DNA from 4 places in the Streptomyces sp. NPDC003027 genome. Region 1 is predicted to be linked to each of the others. Evidence: riboswitches for the same ligand, from Rfam matches in the RefSeq annotation. Region 1 holds a riboswitch; each other region holds the start of a gene.
What was found. A riboswitch is a leader RNA that binds a small molecule or an ion and turns the genes downstream of it on or off. The one in region 1 is predicted to bind cyclic di-AMP.

Region 1 (4,542 bases):
CCCGGTCGCGCGCCGCGTAGGGAACGGACACACCCGCGCCGCCCCCCGGCCGCGCACCGCACCTGGGGAACGGACACACCGTGGTCGCCGCCCAGCCGGGCAGGGGCGCCGATTACTGTCGGGGCCATGCACGACCAGCCCCCCGCCCCCGGCGGTTCCGCCGCCCCCGCGCTCTTCACCTGGGAGTTCGCGACCGATCCGTATCCCGCCTACGCCTGGCTGCGCGAGCACGCGCCCGTGCACCGGGCCGAGCTGCCCAGCGGGGTCGAGGCGTGGCTGGTGACGCGGTACGCCGACGCGCGGCAGGCGCTCGCGGACCAGCGGCTGTCGAAGAACCCCGCGCACCACGACGAGCCGGCGCACGCCAAGGGGAAGACGGGGATCCCCGGCGAGCGCAAGGCCGAGCTGATGACGCATCTGCTCAACATCGATCCGCCCGACCACACCCGGCTGCGACGCCTGGTGTCGAAGGCGTTCACGCCGCGCCGGGTGGCCGAGTTCGCGCCGCGGGTGCAGGAGCTGACCGATCAGCTCATCGACGGGTTCGCGGAGAAGGGGAGCGCCGACCTCATCCACGAGTTCGCCTTTCCGCTGCCCATCTACGCGATCTGCGACCTGCTCGGCGTCCCGCGCGAGGACCAGGACGACTTCCGTGACTGGGCCGGGATGATGATCCGGCACGGCGGAGGGCCGCGCGGCGGGGTCGCGCGGTCGGTCAAGAAGATGCGCGGGTATCTCGCGGAGCTGATCCACCGCAAGCGGCTCGATCCGGGGGACGACCTGATCTCTGGCCTCATCAAGGCCTCCGACCACGGGGAGCACCTCACCGAGAACGAGGCCGCTGCGATGGCCTTCATCCTGCTCTTCGCCGGCTTCGAGACCACGGTCAATCTGGTGGGGAACGGGGTGTACGCGCTGCTCCGCAACCCCGACCAGCGGGAGCGGCTCCAGGCGTCGCTCGCGGCGGGGGAGCGGGGGCTCCTGGAGACGGGGGTCGAGGAGCTGTTGCGCTACGACGGACCGGTCGAGCTGGCCACCTGGCGGTACGCCATGGAGCCGCTGACCATCGGCGGGCAGGAGATCCCGGCGGGCGATCCGGTCCTCGTCGTACTCGCCGCCGCCGACCGCGACCCGGCGCGGTTCGACCGGCCGGACACGCTCGACCTGTCCCGGCGCGACAACCAGCACCTCGGGTACGGGCACGGCATCCATTACTGCATCGGCGCCCCGCTCGCCCGGCTGGAGGGACAGATCGCCCTCGCCACCCTCCTGACGCGGCTGCCGGATCTGCGACTTGCCGTGGATCCGGCCGATCTGCGGTGGCGGGGAGGGCTCATCATGCGCGGATTGCGCACTCTTCCGGTGGAGTTCGACCCCCTTGTCCGCTGACGAACCGTCAGGACTGTGACTTTTACGTGATCTCCGCTGCATCGACTTGTGACTGACGTTCGAATGCCGCTACGTTCACCGTCATTCTCAGCCGTCACGCGAAAGGCATTCCGCATGCGCTCCGGGAACGGACGTCACCGCAGACCCCGCCAGGCCCCCGCCATCGTCGTCGCCGCAGGCGTGACCGGATCGGCCCTCGCGCTGCCGCTGCTCGGCGCGGGCTCCGCCTCCGCCGCCGACGCCGCCACCTGGGACCGGGTGGCCGAGTGCGAGTCGGGCGGCCTGTGGAGCGCCAACTTCGGCAACGGGCTCTACGGCGGGCTCCAGTTCACCCAGGAGACCTGGGAGCGGCACGGCGGCCTCGCGTACGCGTCCAGCGCCGACCTGGCCAGCCGTGCGCAGCAGATCGTGGTGGCCGAGAAGGCGTTCGCCGCCGGTGGCACGGAGTGGGACACCTGCGCCCCGATCGCCGGTCTGACGAACGACGGCACCGCCCCCGAGGTGGACCCGGGGCCGGCCGTCGTGCCGGCGGAGCCCACGGGCCCGGTCGAGGAGTCGAACCGGACCACGGGTCTGCCGATCGCCCCCACGGCGCCCGAGGCGGCCCCGACGACCCCCGAGGTCCTCCCGACGGCCCCCGAGGCCGTCCCGACCACCTCCGCCGCCCCCACCGCGCCCGTGGCGCCGGACGCCTCGACGGGCATCGGCACGCCGTCCCCCACCGCCCCCGGGGCATCGGTCACGCCGTCCGCGCCGGCCGCCCCGGGCACCGGCAAGCACCGTGGCGGCGCGGCCCCCGAAGAGACGGGCATTGCGGACGGCAGCGGAGAAACCGGTCGCCACGCCTCGCCGCTCGAAGCGGCTGACGGGCCGACAGGCGGCGTGACCGCCGGTACGGGTGCGGAGAATGCGGACACTCAGGGCACCGCGGACGAATACACCGTCAAGCCCGGAGACAATCTCACCGAGATTGCTCAGGAGAACGAGCTCCCCGGCGGCTGGGCCGCGCTCTATGACGCCAACCGCCGGACGGTGGGCGGCGATCCGGATCTCATCCTCCCTGGTCAGAGCCTCGACCTGACGCCCGAAACCGCTCCCGCGCAGGGCTAGTTCGGGACCTTATGTCCGGTTCTGAGCAAGTGAGACATGGGTCTCTTTGTCGCGACCGGCGTATCCCGTCCGCAAACTTTGCTCCCGTCACCTCTCACCTGCGTAAACGCTGTTCGGTCGAGGGCGGGTAAGGGCGATTTCTCCCTAATGGACGCCTTTGAACTTCGTGGGGGTCTGTGTCTACGGTCGTGACTGCTCGCCACCGCGGGCCCCGTCGACCGAAACGCCGAATCCTGCCGTCGGTTGATGGGAACAGTCGTCGCGCAAGCGCCGTAGGCAGGAGCGGGGGACCCAAGGTAAGCGCCGGTTCCCGGCCGTCGAGACAGACGGACGGAAGGCCGGCTTGGGGTGGAGCCGCGTGCTGGTCACGCGGCCGGACAACTCACTTGGTCCGAACCCGACAGCTCACCTCGCAGGCGTCGGTGAGGAGAAATCGCATGCTGCTTTCCGGTAAGGGCAAGCACCGTCGTGCTTCCAAGGCCACCCGCGCCGTCGCACTCGTCGGCGTCGCCGGCGTCGCCGTCGCCGCCCCGCTGATGACGGCCGGGTCCGCCTCGGCCGCCACCGCCTCCGAGTGGGACGCCGTCGCCCAGTGCGAGTCCGGCGGCAACTGGTCCATCAACACCGGCAACGGTTACTACGGCGGCCTGCAGTTCTCGGCCTCCACCTGGGCCGCCTACGGCGGTACCGCGTACGCCTCGACCGCCGACCAGGCCTCCAAGTCGCAGCAGATAGCGGTCGCCGAGAAGGTCCTGGCCGGCCAGGGCAAGGGTGCCTGGCCGAGCTGCGGCGTGGGCCTCTCCGGCGCCGCGTACAACGGCGGCTCCGCCGAGCAGGCCGCCCCCGCGCAGCAGGAGCGTCAGGCCGAGCAGCCGACGACCCGCAGCGAGTCGCGCACCGCGCCGAAGGCCGCGCCCAAGAAGGCCGAGCCGAAGAAGACCGTCACCACCCCGACCGGCAAGAAGGTCGCGAAGGGTGACGGCGAGTACAAGGTCGCGGCCGGCGACACGCTGAGCAAGATCGCCGCCGCCCACGACGTCAAGGGCGGCTGGGCCAAGCTGTTCGAGCTCAACAAGGACATCGTCGACGACGCCGACCTGATCTACCCGGGCCAGCAGCTCCACCTGAAGTGAGTCCGGCGGCCCGCGTGAGTCCGGCGGCTCGCACGGGCCCCAGGGGGCGTCTCGCCCCCACGACTCTCCCGCGGTGACCACCCCGGTCCGGCGCGCCCTTCCCCCGTGCGCGCCGGACCGGGGTTCCGCGCGTTCGGGGCCACCGGCCGGCGGGTGACCCCCCGGGTTCCCGGGGCCGAGCCCCGCCCGCAGGGCCCCACCTCGTTACCGCCCAGTAGTTCTGAGGTCGTTCGTCCGCAGATGCATGCCCTTGGGTCCTTTTTCGTCCCAGCGGGCGGGCGCCCGGCCGACTGGAGGGCGGGAGCCGGTTAGGCTCTTGCCGCAAGGCCAAAGAGACCCTGCACCGCATGCGTCACATCTAGCTTCACATCCCAGAAGGAGATGCTCGTGCCGTCCATCGACGTCGTCGTAGCCCGGGAAATCCTGGACTCCCGAGGCAACCCCACGGTCGAGGTCGAGGTCGGCCTCGACGACGGCAGCACCGGCCGTGCTGCTGTTCCGTCCGGTGCCTCCACCGGTGCGTTCGAGGCCCTCGAGCTCCGCGACGGTGACCCGAACCGCTACCAGGGCAAGGGTGTCGAGAAGGCCGTCCTCGCCGTCATCGAGCAGATCGGCCCGGAGCTCGTCGGCTACGACGCCACCGAGCAGCGCCTGATCGACCAGGCGATGTTCGACCTGGACGCCACCCCGGACAAGTCCTCGCTCGGCGCCAACGCCATCCTCGGCGTCTCCCTCGCCGTCGCGCACGCCGCCTCCGAGGCGTCCGACCTGCCGCTCTTCCGCTACCTCGGCGGCCCGAACGCGCACCTGCTGCCCGTTCCGATGATGAACATCCTGAACGGCGGCTCGCACGCCGACTCCAACGTGGACATCCAGGAGTTCATGATCGCCCCGATCGGCGCGGAGTCCT
Region 2 (4,542 bases), on a different contig from region 1:
CCGCTCCGGGTGCTTCCTAGGCTCTGTCCGGCGGATCGAGATGGGATGCCTTAGGGGAGAGCCGCCTCAAAAAGGTTGCGCCTCGCCGGAGTTCACCGCATCGGGGGACAGATATCGGCATATCTTGGGGGATCGCCACCCATGGCGGCACGTCCGGTGGCACTCTGACGGCGAGCGCAATCCGGGGCGGGGCCCCGGTGGGAAAGGGACAGCGTCGCCATGGCAGACCATCAGGAAGCAACCGTCACTCTGCCGAGCGATCCCGCCTCGGTGTCCGCCGCCCGAAGATATGTCGACGACGTCCTCGGCGAGTGGGGACTCCCGGACGGAAGCGACACCGCCGACACCGTCCGGCTGATCGTCTCGGAACTGGCCACCAACGCCGTGCAGCACACCTTCGGCCAGTCGCCCAACTTCACCGTCGACGTCCGCCTGGAGCGCGAGGAGTGGCTGTGCGTCGGCGTCACCGACAGCCATCCGCGCCGGCCCCGGCGGCTGCCGGCGGCCGTGCAGCAGGACAACGGCCGGGGGATGGTGATCATCCGCTATCTGGCGGCCGAGGCGGGCGGCCGGCTCTCGGTCACCCCGACCGACGACGGCGGCAAGACCGTCTGGATCACCCTGCCCTGGAAGGCGTCCCTGGTCTAGGGGGCGTCTTGCCGATCATGCCGGGCTGGCGTGCGGCCCTGCTCACCGTCCCGCTCGCGGGGAGCTGAGCCGGTGCGGAGGGGGGCGGTGGCGTCACCGCGCCCCTTCGGCATCTCGTCCGCCGGATGGCGGCCCGTCAGCGGACCCGGCCGTAGTAGATCTTCGAGGACCAGATCTTGTCGAGCTTCACCCAGGAGCCGGTCTTGGGGGAGTGCCAGATCTTGTTGCCACCGGCGTAGATGCCCACGTGGTAGACCCTTCCACCGGAGTGGAAGAAGACCAGGTCGCCCCGTTGCCTGCTGGAGGCGGAGATGTGCCGGGTCTTGTTGTACTGCTGCTGCGCGGTACGGGGCAGCGACTTGCCCGCCTTCTTGTACGAGTAGAGCGTGAGCCCCGAGCAGTCGAACCTGCTCGGCCCGGTCGCTCCGTACTTGTAAGGCGATCCCTTCTTGGAGGCGGCGATGCGCAGCGCCTTGTCGGCGTGTGCGGTCGCGGCCTGGGCCTCCGGTGCGCCGCCCGGCGCCAGCAGCGTGCCGCCGACGGCGGCGAGGGTGAGAGCCGAGACGGCTCCGGCTCGGGACAGCAGGGACGGGACATGAATCTGCGCAGTCATGCGCAACCCTTCGTCAGCCGCCTGTGAAGGATGACCTGTCGGGTTCGGGCAGGCGAAGATGCCCGGCCGCGGCTGCGGCTTCACCCCGAGGAACGGCCCACCTGCTCGGTCGTCCCGTGCTGCTCGGGTCCTCCACTCCTGCCGATCCACTCCTGTCGACCAGACGTCCGGGACAGCGGCAGGACTCGGCGTCCGCCCGGACCGCCCCGCCGCGGTGGCGGGGGCTTGTCGTCGTGAGGGATCTTGACCCACACACTGGTCGAAAACCGAGCTGAAACGGCGATATGTGAGGCTCCTCACGACTGATCCATTCGAGTGGACAAGAAGGTTTCGTGATCTTCAGAGGTTTGTTCGACGAGCCCCGTACCAGGGCTGGAACAGCCGATTCCGCCAGATGTGTGCACCTGTTCTGCAACTCACCCCTCCCATAAGTCGATTCATCGACTACGCCGAACGAGGGAGGGTTTTCACGGCGCCGGTGCTCCGAGTGGACCTCGACACGACACGCGGGAATGTCAACTGGCGGGGGGCGCCGGGGAGCATCGGCTCGGTCGCCCGTGTCGACCCGCCGCATCGGCTCCGGGTGAGCGGAGCCGCTTCGGCATCGCCGCCCGCCATCGCGAGCCGGGCGCGGGCAAACCCGGCGGGCCGATGTCCACGGGGACGCAAAGCCCGAGTTAACGCGCCGGAAAAACTTCCGCCCTAACGTGCAATGTCTGACCCAGCAGCGCCGCTACGCGGCTCGACACCGTGTGGAAGATCGGTAACGTCCGCTGCTGTCCGGGAGAGCCGCCCGGTGGACGACTGTGAGGTGGAAGCGTGCAACTGACCCCGCATGAGCAGGAACGCCTGCTCATCCATGTGGCGGCGGACGTGGCCGAGAAGCGCAGGGCACGCGGGGTGAAGCTCAACCACCCCGAGTCCATCGCGTTGATCACCGCCCACATTCTGGAGGGCGCACGGGACGGCCGTACGGTCGCCGAGCTCATGGCCTCCGGCCGCAAGGTCCTCTCCCGTGAGGACGTCATGGCCGGCATCCCCGAGATGATCCACGACGTGCAGGTCGAGGCCACCTTCCCGGACGGCACCAAGCTCGTCACCGTCCACGATCCGATCGTGTGACGGGGGAGCGACGATGATTCCCGGAGAGATCCTGTACGGGGACGGCCCCGTGGCCCTCAACGAGGGCCGCCCCGTCACCCGCCTCACGGTCCTGAACGCCGCCGACCGCCCCGTCCAGGTCGGCTCCCACTACCACTTCGCCGAGGCCAATCCCGGTCTCGACTTCGACCGCGCCGCCGCGCGCGGTCTGCGGCTCCACATCGCCGCGGGCACCGCCGTGCGCTTCGAACCCGGCATCCCCGTGGAGGTCGAACTCGTACCGCTGGCGGGCCGCCGACTGGTCCCCGGCCTGCGCGGCGAGACCGCCGGCGCGCTCGACACCGAGGGGGCCGACCGTGCCTGACCTGCACCGTTCCGTCTACGCCGACCTCTTCGGCCCCACCACCGGTGACCGTATCCGGCTCGCCGACACCGACCTGCTCGTCGAGATCGAGGAGGACCGCTCGGGCGGACCCGGCCGCGCCGGCGACGAAGCCGTCTTCGGCGGCGGCAAGGTCATCCGCGAGTCCATGGGCCAGTCCCGGACGACCCGCGCCGAGGGCGCGCCCGACACCGTCGTGACCGGGGCCGTGATCATCGACCACTGGGGTGTCGTCAAGGCCGACATCGGCATCCGCGACGGCCGGATCACCGCACTCGGAAAGGCCGGCAACCCCGATACCATGGACGGCGTCCACCCCGGCCTCGTGATCGGACCGGAGACCGAGGTCATCGCCGGCAACGGCAGAATCGTCACCGCCGGAGCCGTCGACGCCCACGTCCACTTCATCTCACCGACCGTCGTCGAGCAGGCGCTCGCCACCGGCATCACCACCCTCGTCGGCGGCGGCACGGGCCCGGCCGAAGGAACCAAGGCGACCACCGTCACCCCCGGCCCCTGGCATCTCGCCCGGATGTTCGAGGCGCTGGACACGTTCCCCGTCAACATCGGGCTGCTCGGCAAGGGCAACACCATGTCGCGGGAGGCCATGCACTCGCAGCTCCGGGGCGGCGCGCTCGGCTTCAAGATCCACGAGGACTGGGGGGCCACCCCGGCCGTGATCGACGCCTGCCTCGGTGTCTGCGACGAGACCGGTGCCCAGCTCGCCATCCACACCGACACCCTGAACGAGGCGGGCTTCGTCGGCGACACCCTCGCCGCCATCGCGGGCCGCACCATCCACGCGTACCACACCGAAGGCGCGGGCGGGGGGCACGCGCCCGACATCATCACCGTCGTCTCCGAGCCGTACGTGCTGCCCAGCTCGACCAACCCGACCCGGCCGCACACCCTCAACACCGTCGAGGAGCACCTCGACATGCTGATGGTCTGCCACCACCTCAACCCGGCCGTCCCCGAGGACCTCGCCTTCGCCGAGTCCCGTATCCGGCCCTCGACCATCGCCGCCGAGGACATCCTCCACGACCTCGGCGCCATCTCGATCATCTCCTCCGACTCCCAGGCCATGGGACGCGTCGGCGAGGTCATCATGCGCACCTGGCAGACCGCGCACGTGATGAAGAAGCGCCGGGGCGCGCTGCCCGGAGACGGCCGCGCCGACAACCACCGCGCCCGCCGCTACGTCGCCAAGTACACGATCAACCCGGCCGTCGCCCAGGGGATGGACCACCTGATCGGCTCGGTCGAGCCCGGCAAGCTCGCCGACCTGGTGCTCTGGGAGCCGGCGTTCTTCGGTGTGAAGCCGCTGGCCGTGCTCAAGGGCGGCCAGATCGCGTACGCCCAGATGGGCGACGCCAACGCCTCCATCCCCACCCCTCAGCCGGTCATGCCCCGCCCGATGTTCGGAGCGCTCGGCAAGGCGGCCGTCACCGGGTCGGTCAACTTCACCGCGCAGGCGGCGATCGAGGACGACCTGCCCCAACGGCTCGGGGTGGGAAAGGAGTTCGTGGCGATCGGCAGCACCCGCCGGGTCACCAAGGCGGACATGCGGGAGAACGACGCCCTGCCCCGGGTCGAGGTCGACGCCGACACCTTCACGGTGACGATCGACGGCGAGCCGGTCGAGCCCGCGCCCGCCGCGGAACTGCCCCTCGCCCAGCGCTACTTCCTCTTCTGATGGCGACGAGCGACCGCGCGGCCCTTCTCGTGCTCGCCGACGGGCGGTTCCCCGCCGGCGGACACGCCCACTCCGGCGGCGCCGAGGCAGCCGTCAGGGCCG
Region 3 (4,542 bases), on a different contig from region 1:
TCTCTTGATCTCGAATCGTCTGCCACGGGAGCACATCTTTCCCTTGGGGGTGTGACCTACGCGACCGTAAGGAGTGGTTGACGGCAGGTGAGATACGCCACCGGTCAAGATTGCGCCAAGCCGGAATACGCCGAGGGCCCGGCACGAAGGTGCCGGGCCCGGGGTGCGTGCCGTGGGACGCGTCGAGTGGTGACGCGTCAGATGCTGACGCCCTTCTCGCGCAGGTAGGCGAGCGGGTCGATGTCCGAGCCGTAGCTCGGACCGGTGCGCATCTCGAAGTGCAGGTGCGGACCGCTGGAGTTGCCGGTGGAGCCGGACAGGCCGATCTGGTCGCCGCCGTTGACGGACTGGCCGGCGGAGACGGAGAGGGAGGAGAGGTGCGCGTACTGCGAGTAGGTGCCGTCCGCGTGCTGGATGACGACCTCGTTGCCGTACGAACCGCTCCAGCCGGCGGAGTACACGGTGCCCGCGCCGACGGCCTTGACGGAGGTGCCGGAGGAGGCCATGAAGTCGACACCGGTGTGGTAGCCGGAGGACCACATCGAGCCGGAGGCGCGGTACGGCGTGGAGACGCCGCCGCTCACCGGGGAGACCCAGCCGGAGGAGGACTGCGACGCCGGCTTCGACTCCGCGGCGGCGCGCTCGCTGCTGCGGGAGCTGCGCGACTCGGCCGCGTCGGAGGTGGACTTCCCGGCCTTCGGAGCCGCCTTCGGAGCCGCCTTGGGCGCGGCCTTCGGAGCCGCGGCCTTGGGCGCGGGCGCCTTGGCCGTGGACTTGGCGCCGAGGGTGAGCTTCATGCCGGGGAAGATCAGCGAGGGGTTCTCGCCGACGACCTGGCGGTTGTCCTCGTAGAGCTTCTTCCAGCCGCCGGCCAGGTGGTGCTCGGCGGCGATCTTGGACAGATAGTCGCCGGCGACGACGGAGTACGTCTTCGGCTTGGCCTTGGCGGCGGCCGGGGCCTTCGCGGCGGCGGCGACGGCCTGCTCGGGCATCACGGCGGGAGCGGTCTTCTCGGCGGCGTGGGCGCCGGTCGCGCCGAGGAGCGGCAGGGCGACGACGGCGCCGCCCGTACCGGCGGCGACGAATCCGCGCGTGATCGGGTTGACCTTGGGACGGCGGTGCTTACCCTTCGCGGGCATGGCGAATTCCTCTCCGTCGCCTGCGAGGTGAGCTGTCGGGTTCGGACTGGAGATGCCCGGCCGCGTTCTCACGCGGCTTCACCCCGAGCCGGGCCGGCACGAGCCGGTTCGGCGTACTACCTGGGTCCCCCGCTCCTGCCATACGTGGGTGGGTGCGGATTCCGGACGGTGGCAGGATTCGGCGGTCCGACCGGATTGACGGTGACCGTAGACGAGGGGGGTCGGCGTGAACAAGCCGTCGCATTCATCTCGCATTCCCCGCCGTGAAATTCAACCGGAATTCCGGTCACCCTCCGCGATGACGGAGGCTCGATTTCCTTTTCTGCCAGGGCTATTGCGGAAGACGATCAGGCACGGTCCGTCACGGTTATGACGCTGCTCACGCCCCGGAACCCATCTCCCCTGCAATCAGGGCGCGTTATCCCTAACATCCCAATTCGGACAGAACGCTCATTACCGCCTCAGGGGTGTGCGAGCGGGCCGCCACCCGGAATGATTGCCCCAGGAACCGATCTCGTATCGTCGAAGTCCGCCAACACTCAGGAGTACTCGTGACGCAGCAGCTGCCGCAGGTCCCGTCGACCGAACCCGAGCTGACCGGGGTCCGAAACTTCAGGGACGTGGGCGGCCTGCCGACCGTGGACGGCGGCTCGGTGCGGTTCGGACGGCTCTTCCGCAGCGGCCACCTCGCGCACGCCACGGAGGAGGACGCGGCCTTCCTGTCCACCCTCGGACTGCACACCGTCTTCGACTTCCGCAACGCGGCGGACCGGAAGGTGGAGGGCGCGGACATCGAGCTGCCGGGTGTACGAAATGTGAACATACCGCTCAACGACCCGGCCGACGGCAAGGAGTTCTGGAAGCTGGTCAGCGGGGGCAACCTGGAGCAGCTGCGCGACGCGCTCGGCGACGGCAAGGCGGCCGACCGCATGGCCGAGTCGTACCGGAAGATGATCGTCGAGCGTACGGCGGAGCACAGCCGCGTCCTGCACGCGATGGCCGAGGACAGCGTCCCCGCCCTGATGCACTGCGCGGCCGGCAAGGACCGCGCGGGTCTGTCCATAGCGATCTCGCTGCTCGCAGTGGGCGTCGAGCGCGAGGCGATCGAGGCGGACTACATCAAGTCGAACGACCCCCACCGCCGCTACAAGATCCGCCGCAGCTCCACCTCCGCGGACGCCATGGCACCCGAGGTGATGGAGCTGCTCGGTCCGCTCTTCGACGCGCGCGTGGAGTACCTCCGGGCGGCGTTCGAGACGATGGAGCAGACCTGGGGCACGGCCGAGAACTACCTCTCGCAGGGGCTCGGGCTCGCTCCCGAGACCCGTGAGCGGCTGCGCGAGCGCCTCGTCACCGAGGCGTAGCCCGGCCGGCGCGGCTACTGGTTCTGTCCGCCGAGCATGAAGAGCAGATAGAGGAAGCCCGCGAAGAGGTGGCCGGCGACCAGGTAGGCGAAGAGGCGGAGGACCAGCCCCTTGGGGAACTTGCCGCCCCCGCGCTCCTCACCAGTGATCGCGGCGGATTTGTCGGACATTTCAGCACCTTCCAAAGGGCTCAGCGCGGGTGCGGGGTCCCCTCGCCGAGACACAGCTCGGCGGCGGGGCTCTGCATCAGCGTGTGGACGAAGAGCAGGTCGGCCCCGCCTCGGGTGGCGGCGCCGATGCGGTGCGGGGTGAGCGAGTCGAAGTGCGCGCTGTCCCCCGGTTCGAGCACGTGCACGGCGTCACCGAGCGCGAGCCGCACCCGGCCGTCCAGGACGTGGAGCCACTCCTCGCCGGGGTGGACCCGCACGATGTCGGCGCGGGTGGCGTACGGCACGTGGACGCGGAGCGCCTGAAGGGCGCGTCCGGAGCCGCCGGCCTGGTGGTAGACCCAGCCGTCGGCCTCGACGGGCTCGGCCCGGCCCGCGCGGACGATCGGGTCGCGCTCGGGGGGCGCCTCGCCGAGGAGTTCCGAGACGGTCGTACCGTAGATGCGGGCGAGGGCGAGCAGCATCGGCAGCGAGGGCTGGCGGCGGCCCGTCTCCAGCCGGGAGAGATGGGCCGGCGACAGACCGGCCCGCCGGGCGGCGGCCTCCAGGGTGAGCCCGCGCCGCCGGCGCAGCCCGCGCAGCTGCGGCGCGACATAGGGAAGCGCCTCCCGCGCGGCGGGGCCGGAGGCGTCGGACACGGCCGGGTCGCGGGCGTCGAGCGCCGGGTCGTCTGGTGCGGCGGGGTCCGGGGACGGCTCCCCGGCGAGGTGCTCCATGCCTCCATTGGACCCGGGACGTTTCCCTCGGGGCAAATTTCTTGCCTCAGAGGCAAAGCAGCGTCCCGGCCGCGTTCTCAGCGCTGCGCGACCGCCTGCTTGACCAGCGTCCTCCCGAAGTCCCACATCAGTCCGCCCCCGCCGTGGGCGTCGTCCATCACGGCCGTGAACGCGGTCACGAACCGGTCCACATCCGCCTCGTCGATGATCAGCGGCGGAATGAGCTTGATCACCTCCAGACGGTCCCCGGACACCTGGGTCAGGATCCTGTGCCGCTGAAGCAACGGCACCACGACCATCTGGGCGAAGAGGCCCTTGCGGGCGGCCTGCAGCATCGTCCACCGGCTGCGCAGTCCGAGCGACGAGGGGCGGCCGAACTCGATTCCGATCATCAGCCCCCGCCCCCGGATCTCGTGGAGCAGCTCGTAGCGCGGCACGAGCTCCCTCAGCCGCGAGGAGAGCAGCTCCCCCATCCGGCGGGCGTTGGCCACCGTCCCCTCGGACTCCATCACCGAGAGGACGGCGAGACCGGCCGCCATGGCCTGGGCGTTCGAGCCGAAGCTGGCGGAGTGGACGAGGACCCGGTCCATCGAGGAGTAGACCTTCTTGAAGATCCAGTCCTTGCCGAGGGTCGCGCCCACGGGCACATATCCGCCGGAGAGCGCCTTGGCGACACAGAGCAGGTCCGGCTCGATCCCCTCCTCGTGCTGGTACGCGTAGAAGTCGCCGGTCCTGCCGAGCCCCGTCTGCACCTCGTCGGCGATCAGCAGGGCCCCGTGCCGGTGCAGCAGATCCTGGGCGGCGCGCAGGAAGCCGGGCGGCGCCTCGTGCACCCCCTTGCCCTGGATGGGCTCGACGACGAAGGCGGCCACGTCGCCCCTGCGCAGCTCCCGCTCCAGCGCGTCGAGGTCGCCGAGCTCGATCGCGGTGTCGGGAAGGAGCGGGGCGAAGCCGTCCCGGAAGCCGTCCTCCCCGTTGACCGACAGGGAGCCGGTGGTCAGTCCGTGGAAGGCGTGGGAGCAGTAGAGGATCCTGGGCCGGCCGGTGGCGTACCGGGCGAATTTCAGCGCGGTCTCCACCGCCTCCGTACCGCTGTTGCCGAAGAAGACCCGGTCCAGATGCGGGCTGTGGGTGAGCAGCTTCTCGGCGAGCAGCC
Region 4 (4,542 bases), on a different contig from region 1:
CCCCGGGCAGAAGGTGGTGGCGGTCGAGCTCTTCCTCGACGCCCCGCTGGACGCCGAGCCGGAGGGTCTCGACGGCGTCGCGACCATCATGGCGCGGGCCTTCTCCGAAGGGACGGACAAGCACTCGGCGGAGGAGTTCGCCGCGGAGCTGGAGCGCTGCGGTGCCACGCTCGACGCGCACGCCGACCACCCGGGCGTACGGGTCTCCCTGGAGGTCCCGGTCTCCCGGCTGCCCAAGGCGCTCGGTCTGCTCTCCGAGGCCCTGATCGCCCCGGCGTTCGTCGACACCGAGATCGAGCGGCTGGTGCGCAACCGGCTGGACGAGATCCCGCACGAGACGGCGAACCCCGCCCGCAGGGCGGCCAAGCAGCTCTCCAAGGAGCTCTTCCCGGCCGGCTCGCGCATGTCCCGGCCGCGCCAGGGCACCGAGGAGACGGTCGCCGCGATCGACGCCGCAGCGGTTCGCGCCTTCCGCGACGCGCATGTGCGGCCCGGCACGGCCACCGCCGTGGTCGTCGGCGACCTGACCGACGTCGACCTGGACAAGGTCCTCGCCGAGACCCTCGGCGCCTGGACGGGCGACACGGCGGAGCCGCGCCGCATGCCGCCGATCACGGCCGACGACACCGGCCGCGTGGTCATCGTGGACCGTCCCGGCGCGGTCCAGACGCAGCTCCTGATCGGCCGCGTCGGCCCCGACCGGCACGACCGGGTCTGGCCTGCCCAGGTCCTCGGCACGTACTGCCTCGGCGGCACCCTCACCTCCCGCCTGGACCGTGTCCTGCGCGAAGAGAAGGGCTACACCTACGGCGTGCGGGCCTTCGGCCAGGTGCTCCGCTCCGACAGCGAGGGCAACGGCGCCGCGATGCTCGCCATCAGCGGTTCCGTCGACACCCCCAACACCGGCCCGGCACTTGACGACCTGTGGAAGGTGCTGCGCACGCTCGCCGCCGAGGGTCTGACGGACGCGGAGCGCGATGTCGCGGTGCAGAACCTGGTGGGCGTGGCGCCGCTGAAGTACGAGACGGCCGCCTCCGTCGCCGGAACGCTCGCCGACCAGGTCGAGCAGCACCTTCCGGACGATTTCCAGGCGCAGTTGTACGCGCGGCTGGCCGAGACCGGCACGGTGGAGGCGACGGCGGCCGTCGTCAACGCCTTCCCGGTGGACCGCCTGGTCACCGTGCTCGTGGGGGACGCGGCGCAGATCGAGGAGCCCGTGCGCGCGCTCGGCATCGGCGAAGTGACCGTCGTCACCGGCTGATCGAGGCGCTCCCGCGCCGCTGCGAGGACCCCGACGTCACCGTACGTCGGGGTCCTCGCCTTTGCCGGGCCTTTGTCCGTATTGCGGGAGAGGGTGCCCCTCTGCCCTGTGGCATGTCTTACAAAAAGGCGGGTCTGTTTGCTGATTGAAAGACAGTCCGCTTAGCGTCGGTCCGGCTGTTCGTCAGTAGCACCCGCCGCATCCGCGGCACCGGGCAGTCATCGCCGAGTCCCCGTCAGGCGCGAGCCTGGGGAGCCGGGGACCCACACGAAGTCCCTGGGGTGAATCGGACGCCTTCGCCAGAGCGCGGAGGGGCCCGTAGGAGACCTTCCTGCTCCGAACCCGTCAGCTAACCCGGTAGGCGAGAAGGAAGGAAAGGATCAGCCACTTCATGGCGTTCACCCGTGCCACCGGGAAGCATCGTGGTCCGAGCCGTCTGGCGCGCCGCAGCGCGGGCATCGCCGGCGTCGCCACCCTCGCCACCACCGGCGTCCTCGGAACCCTCGCCTCCCCGGCGCTCGCCGCCGACACGGACCCCCGCTCGCTCGAGGACACCGGCCTGAACCAGGCCGTCGTCTCCGAGTCCCTGGCGGACCAGATCGACGTCCAGGCCGCCGTCCAGGAGCGGGAGGCCGTCGAGGCCCTCGCCAAGGCGAAGGCTGAGGCCCGCGCGCAGGCCGAGGCGAAGCGCAAGGCCGAGGCCCGTGCCAAGGAGGTCCGCGAGGCCAAGGAGCGCGCCGCCCGCGAGGCCGAGCGCAAGCGCCTGAACTCCTTCCAGCTCCCCATCGCGGGTTCGTACGTCACCACCGGCTACAAGACCGGCGGCTCCCTCTGGTCCTCCGGCAGCCACTCCGGAGTCGACTTCCACGCCGCCTACGGCAGCAAGGTCGTCTCCGTGGGCGCCGGCACCGTCGTCGAGGCCGGCTGGGGCGGCGCGTACGGCAACAACGTCGTCATCCGGATGAACGACGGCACGTACACCCAGTACGGGCACCTGGCGGACATCACCGTCTCGGTCGGCCAGACCGTCACCCCGGGCGAGCGGATCGGCATCTCCGGCTCGACCGGCAACTCCACCGGCCCGCACCTGCACTTCGAGGCCCGCACCAGCGCCGAGTACGGCTCCGACATCAACCCGGTCGCGTACCTGCGCGCCCGCGGCGTGAACGTCTGACCCGACCGCGCCGGGCAGTCCCGCCCGTCCACGTCAGAAAAGCCCCGGCTCGTACTGAGCCGGGGCTTTTCTCGGCCAAAAGATATCCATGGATCCACCGGAGCCATCGGAATTACCGCCGCGCTGCAATAGAGTCACCGAACAGTCGTCCGTCATCGAACAGCCGGCGAGGAACCGGCGGACGGACGTCAATCGGATGGGTTTCGCGCGGATTGAGGCGGAGGTCGGACATGCGCATCCCCGCGCACTCGGTATGCACGGCGATCCGGGACGACATCGTCTCCGGTGTCTTCGAGCGCGGCGGCCGGCTGACCGAGGAGCAGCTCGCCCGCCGCTACGGAGTCTCCCGCGTCCCGGTCCGCGAGGCGCTGCGGACCCTGGAGTCGGAGGGGTTCGTGATCACCCGTCGGCACGCGGGGGCCCATGTCGCCGAACTCACCGAGCAGGAGGCGGCCGACCTGCTGGACGTACGGTCGCTCCTTGAGCCGCTCGGCGCCGCCCGCGCCGCACAGCGCCGCACCGAGGCCCATCTCAAGGTGCTGCGCGGCCTGGTCAGGCTGGGGCAGGAGCGGGCCAGACGCGGCCAGGGCGAGGATCTGCGCTCGCTCGGCGGCTGGTTCCACGAGACGCTCGCGCAGGCGTCCGGCAGCCCGGCGCTCACAGCGCTGCTCACCCAGCTCCGGCACAAGATCGCCTGGATGTACGTGGTCGAGCCGGCCGCCCAGCCCGTGGAGGCATGGGCCGAGCACGGGGCGATCGTCGACGCCGTGGCGCGCGGCGACGCCGAGCGGGCCCGTGCGCTCACCGCCCTGCACGCGGAGCGGTCGCTGGCCCTGCACCGGCTCAAGCGCTCCGAGCGAGGGCGTGTGAGGGTTTCGCAACATGTCGTAAACACCGCGAGCATCCGGAATTAACGACGGGGCCGTATACAAAGAGAAGGAATTCTCCGGCTGTATTCGTGCTGCCTTAAATGCCGCGACGGAAATCGCGTCGTCCGGAATTTGCGTTCCCCTGACATTCCCGGTCGGAGCGACCGCGCGGAAAACGAAGAAGCCGCGCCCGCCGTCGTTCCGGCGGGCGCGGCTCCTTCGCGAGATGTCGTCAGACGGTCTCGGGCAGCTCGTCGAGACCCTCGGCAACCAGCTTGGCGAGACGGTCCAGTGCGGCCTCGGCGCCCTCGGCGTCCGAAGCGAGCACGATCTCCTCGCCGCCCTGCGCGCCCAGACCGAGCACCGCGAGCATCGACGCGGCGTTCACCGGGTTGCCGTCGGCCTTGGCGATCGTCACGGGGACGCCGGAGGCCGTGGCGGCACGGACGAAGATGGAGGCGGGGCGGGCGTGCAGGCCCTCGGCCCAGCCGACGTTGACGCGGCGCTCAGCCATGGTGTTGCCCTTCAAGTCTCAAGCGGGTTGTCTAGACCAGTCTCTCACGGGTGGCCGCATGCTCGTACCGACCTCCGGCCCGGACACGGCGGCCCTTCGGCCTTCCTACCTTGCCCGTACCCCGCACGGCACGCACGCCGTGCACGACCGGTGCCGGTGTCGTACCCCGGCCGTACGCTTGGCCCATGCAGAGCGCGTCGGAACAGCCTGAACACGCATACCCCGACCACTGGGAAGCGGACGTCGTCCTCCGTGACGGCGGCACCGCGCGCATCAGGCCCATCACCGTCGACGACGCCGACCGGCTGGTCAGTTTCTACGAGCAGGTCTCGGACGAGTCGAAGTACTACCGCTTCTTCGCGCCCTACCCGCGTCTCTCCGCCAAGGACGTCCACCGCTTCACCCATCACGACTTCGTGGACCGGGTGGGACTCGCGGCGACCGTCGGCGGGGAGTTCATCGCCACCGTACGCTACGACCGCATCAACGCCCAGGGCCTCCCCGCGAGCGCCCCGGCCGACGAGGCCGAGGTCGCCTTCCTGGTCCAGGACGCGCACCAGGGCAGAGGCGTCGCCTCCGCGCTCCTCGAACACATCGCGGCGGTGGCGAGGGAGCGGGACATCAGGCGGTTCGCGGCGGAGGTGCTGCCCGCCAACACCAAGATGATCAAGGTGTTCACGGACGCCGGGTACACCCAGAAGCGCAGCTTCGAGGACGGTTCCGT

Region 2: it holds a riboswitch for cyclic di-AMP, as region 1 does, so the genes downstream of both, ACWDX6_RS29425 (C40 family peptidase) here and ACWDX6_RS24415 (transglycosylase family protein) in region 1, are expected to answer to the same signal.
Region 3: it holds a riboswitch for cyclic di-AMP, as region 1 does, so the genes downstream of both, ACWDX6_RS06275 (M23 family metallopeptidase) here and ACWDX6_RS24415 (transglycosylase family protein) in region 1, are expected to answer to the same signal.
Region 4: it holds a riboswitch for cyclic di-AMP, as region 1 does, so the genes downstream of both, ACWDX6_RS11765 (M23 family metallopeptidase) here and ACWDX6_RS24415 (transglycosylase family protein) in region 1, are expected to answer to the same signal.

The regions. Positions count from the first base shown of each region.
Region 1 is NZ_JBSFTU010000039.1:18,831-23,372, forward strand. Features, by position in the region: gene ACWDX6_RS24405 (cytochrome P450 family protein) at 127-1,389, shown strand; gene ACWDX6_RS24410 (transglycosylase family protein) at 1,504-2,499, shown strand; cyclic di-AMP (ydaO/yuaA leader) riboswitch at 2,758-2,933, shown strand; gene ACWDX6_RS24415 (transglycosylase family protein) at 2,937-3,632, shown strand; gene eno (phosphopyruvate hydratase) at 4,014-4,542, shown strand, end outside.
Region 2 is NZ_JBSFTU010000067.1:4,847-9,388, forward strand. Features, by position in the region: gene ACWDX6_RS29415 (8-amino-7-oxononanoate synthase) at 1-20, shown strand, start outside; gene ACWDX6_RS29420 (ATP-binding protein) at 220-648, shown strand; gene ACWDX6_RS29425 (C40 family peptidase) at 785-1,261, opposite strand; cyclic di-AMP (ydaO/yuaA leader) riboswitch at 1,265-1,437, opposite strand; gene ACWDX6_RS29430 (urease subunit gamma) at 2,081-2,383, shown strand; gene ACWDX6_RS29435 (urease subunit beta) at 2,397-2,726, shown strand; gene ACWDX6_RS29440 (urease subunit alpha) at 2,719-4,440, shown strand; gene ACWDX6_RS29445 (urease accessory protein UreF) at 4,440-4,542, shown strand, end outside.
Region 3 is NZ_JBSFTU010000005.1:98,243-102,784, forward strand. Features, by position in the region: gene ACWDX6_RS06270 (SGNH/GDSL hydrolase family protein) at 1-26, opposite strand, end outside; gene ACWDX6_RS06275 (M23 family metallopeptidase) at 198-1,139, opposite strand; cyclic di-AMP (ydaO/yuaA leader) riboswitch at 1,144-1,300, opposite strand; gene ACWDX6_RS06280 (tyrosine-protein phosphatase) at 1,691-2,503, shown strand; gene ACWDX6_RS06285 (DUF6126 family protein) at 2,518-2,673, opposite strand; gene ACWDX6_RS06290 (helix-turn-helix domain-containing protein) at 2,694-3,386, opposite strand; gene ACWDX6_RS06295 (aspartate aminotransferase family protein) at 3,464-4,542, opposite strand, start outside.
Region 4 is NZ_JBSFTU010000012.1:36,159-40,700, reverse strand. Features, by position in the region: gene ACWDX6_RS11770 (M16 family metallopeptidase) at 1-1,261, shown strand, start outside; cyclic di-AMP (ydaO/yuaA leader) riboswitch at 1,474-1,639, shown strand; gene ACWDX6_RS11765 (M23 family metallopeptidase) at 1,653-2,435, shown strand; gene ACWDX6_RS11760 (GntR family transcriptional regulator) at 2,666-3,349, shown strand; gene ACWDX6_RS11755 (HPr family phosphocarrier protein) at 3,537-3,818, opposite strand; gene ACWDX6_RS11750 (GNAT family N-acetyltransferase) at 4,004-4,542, shown strand, end outside.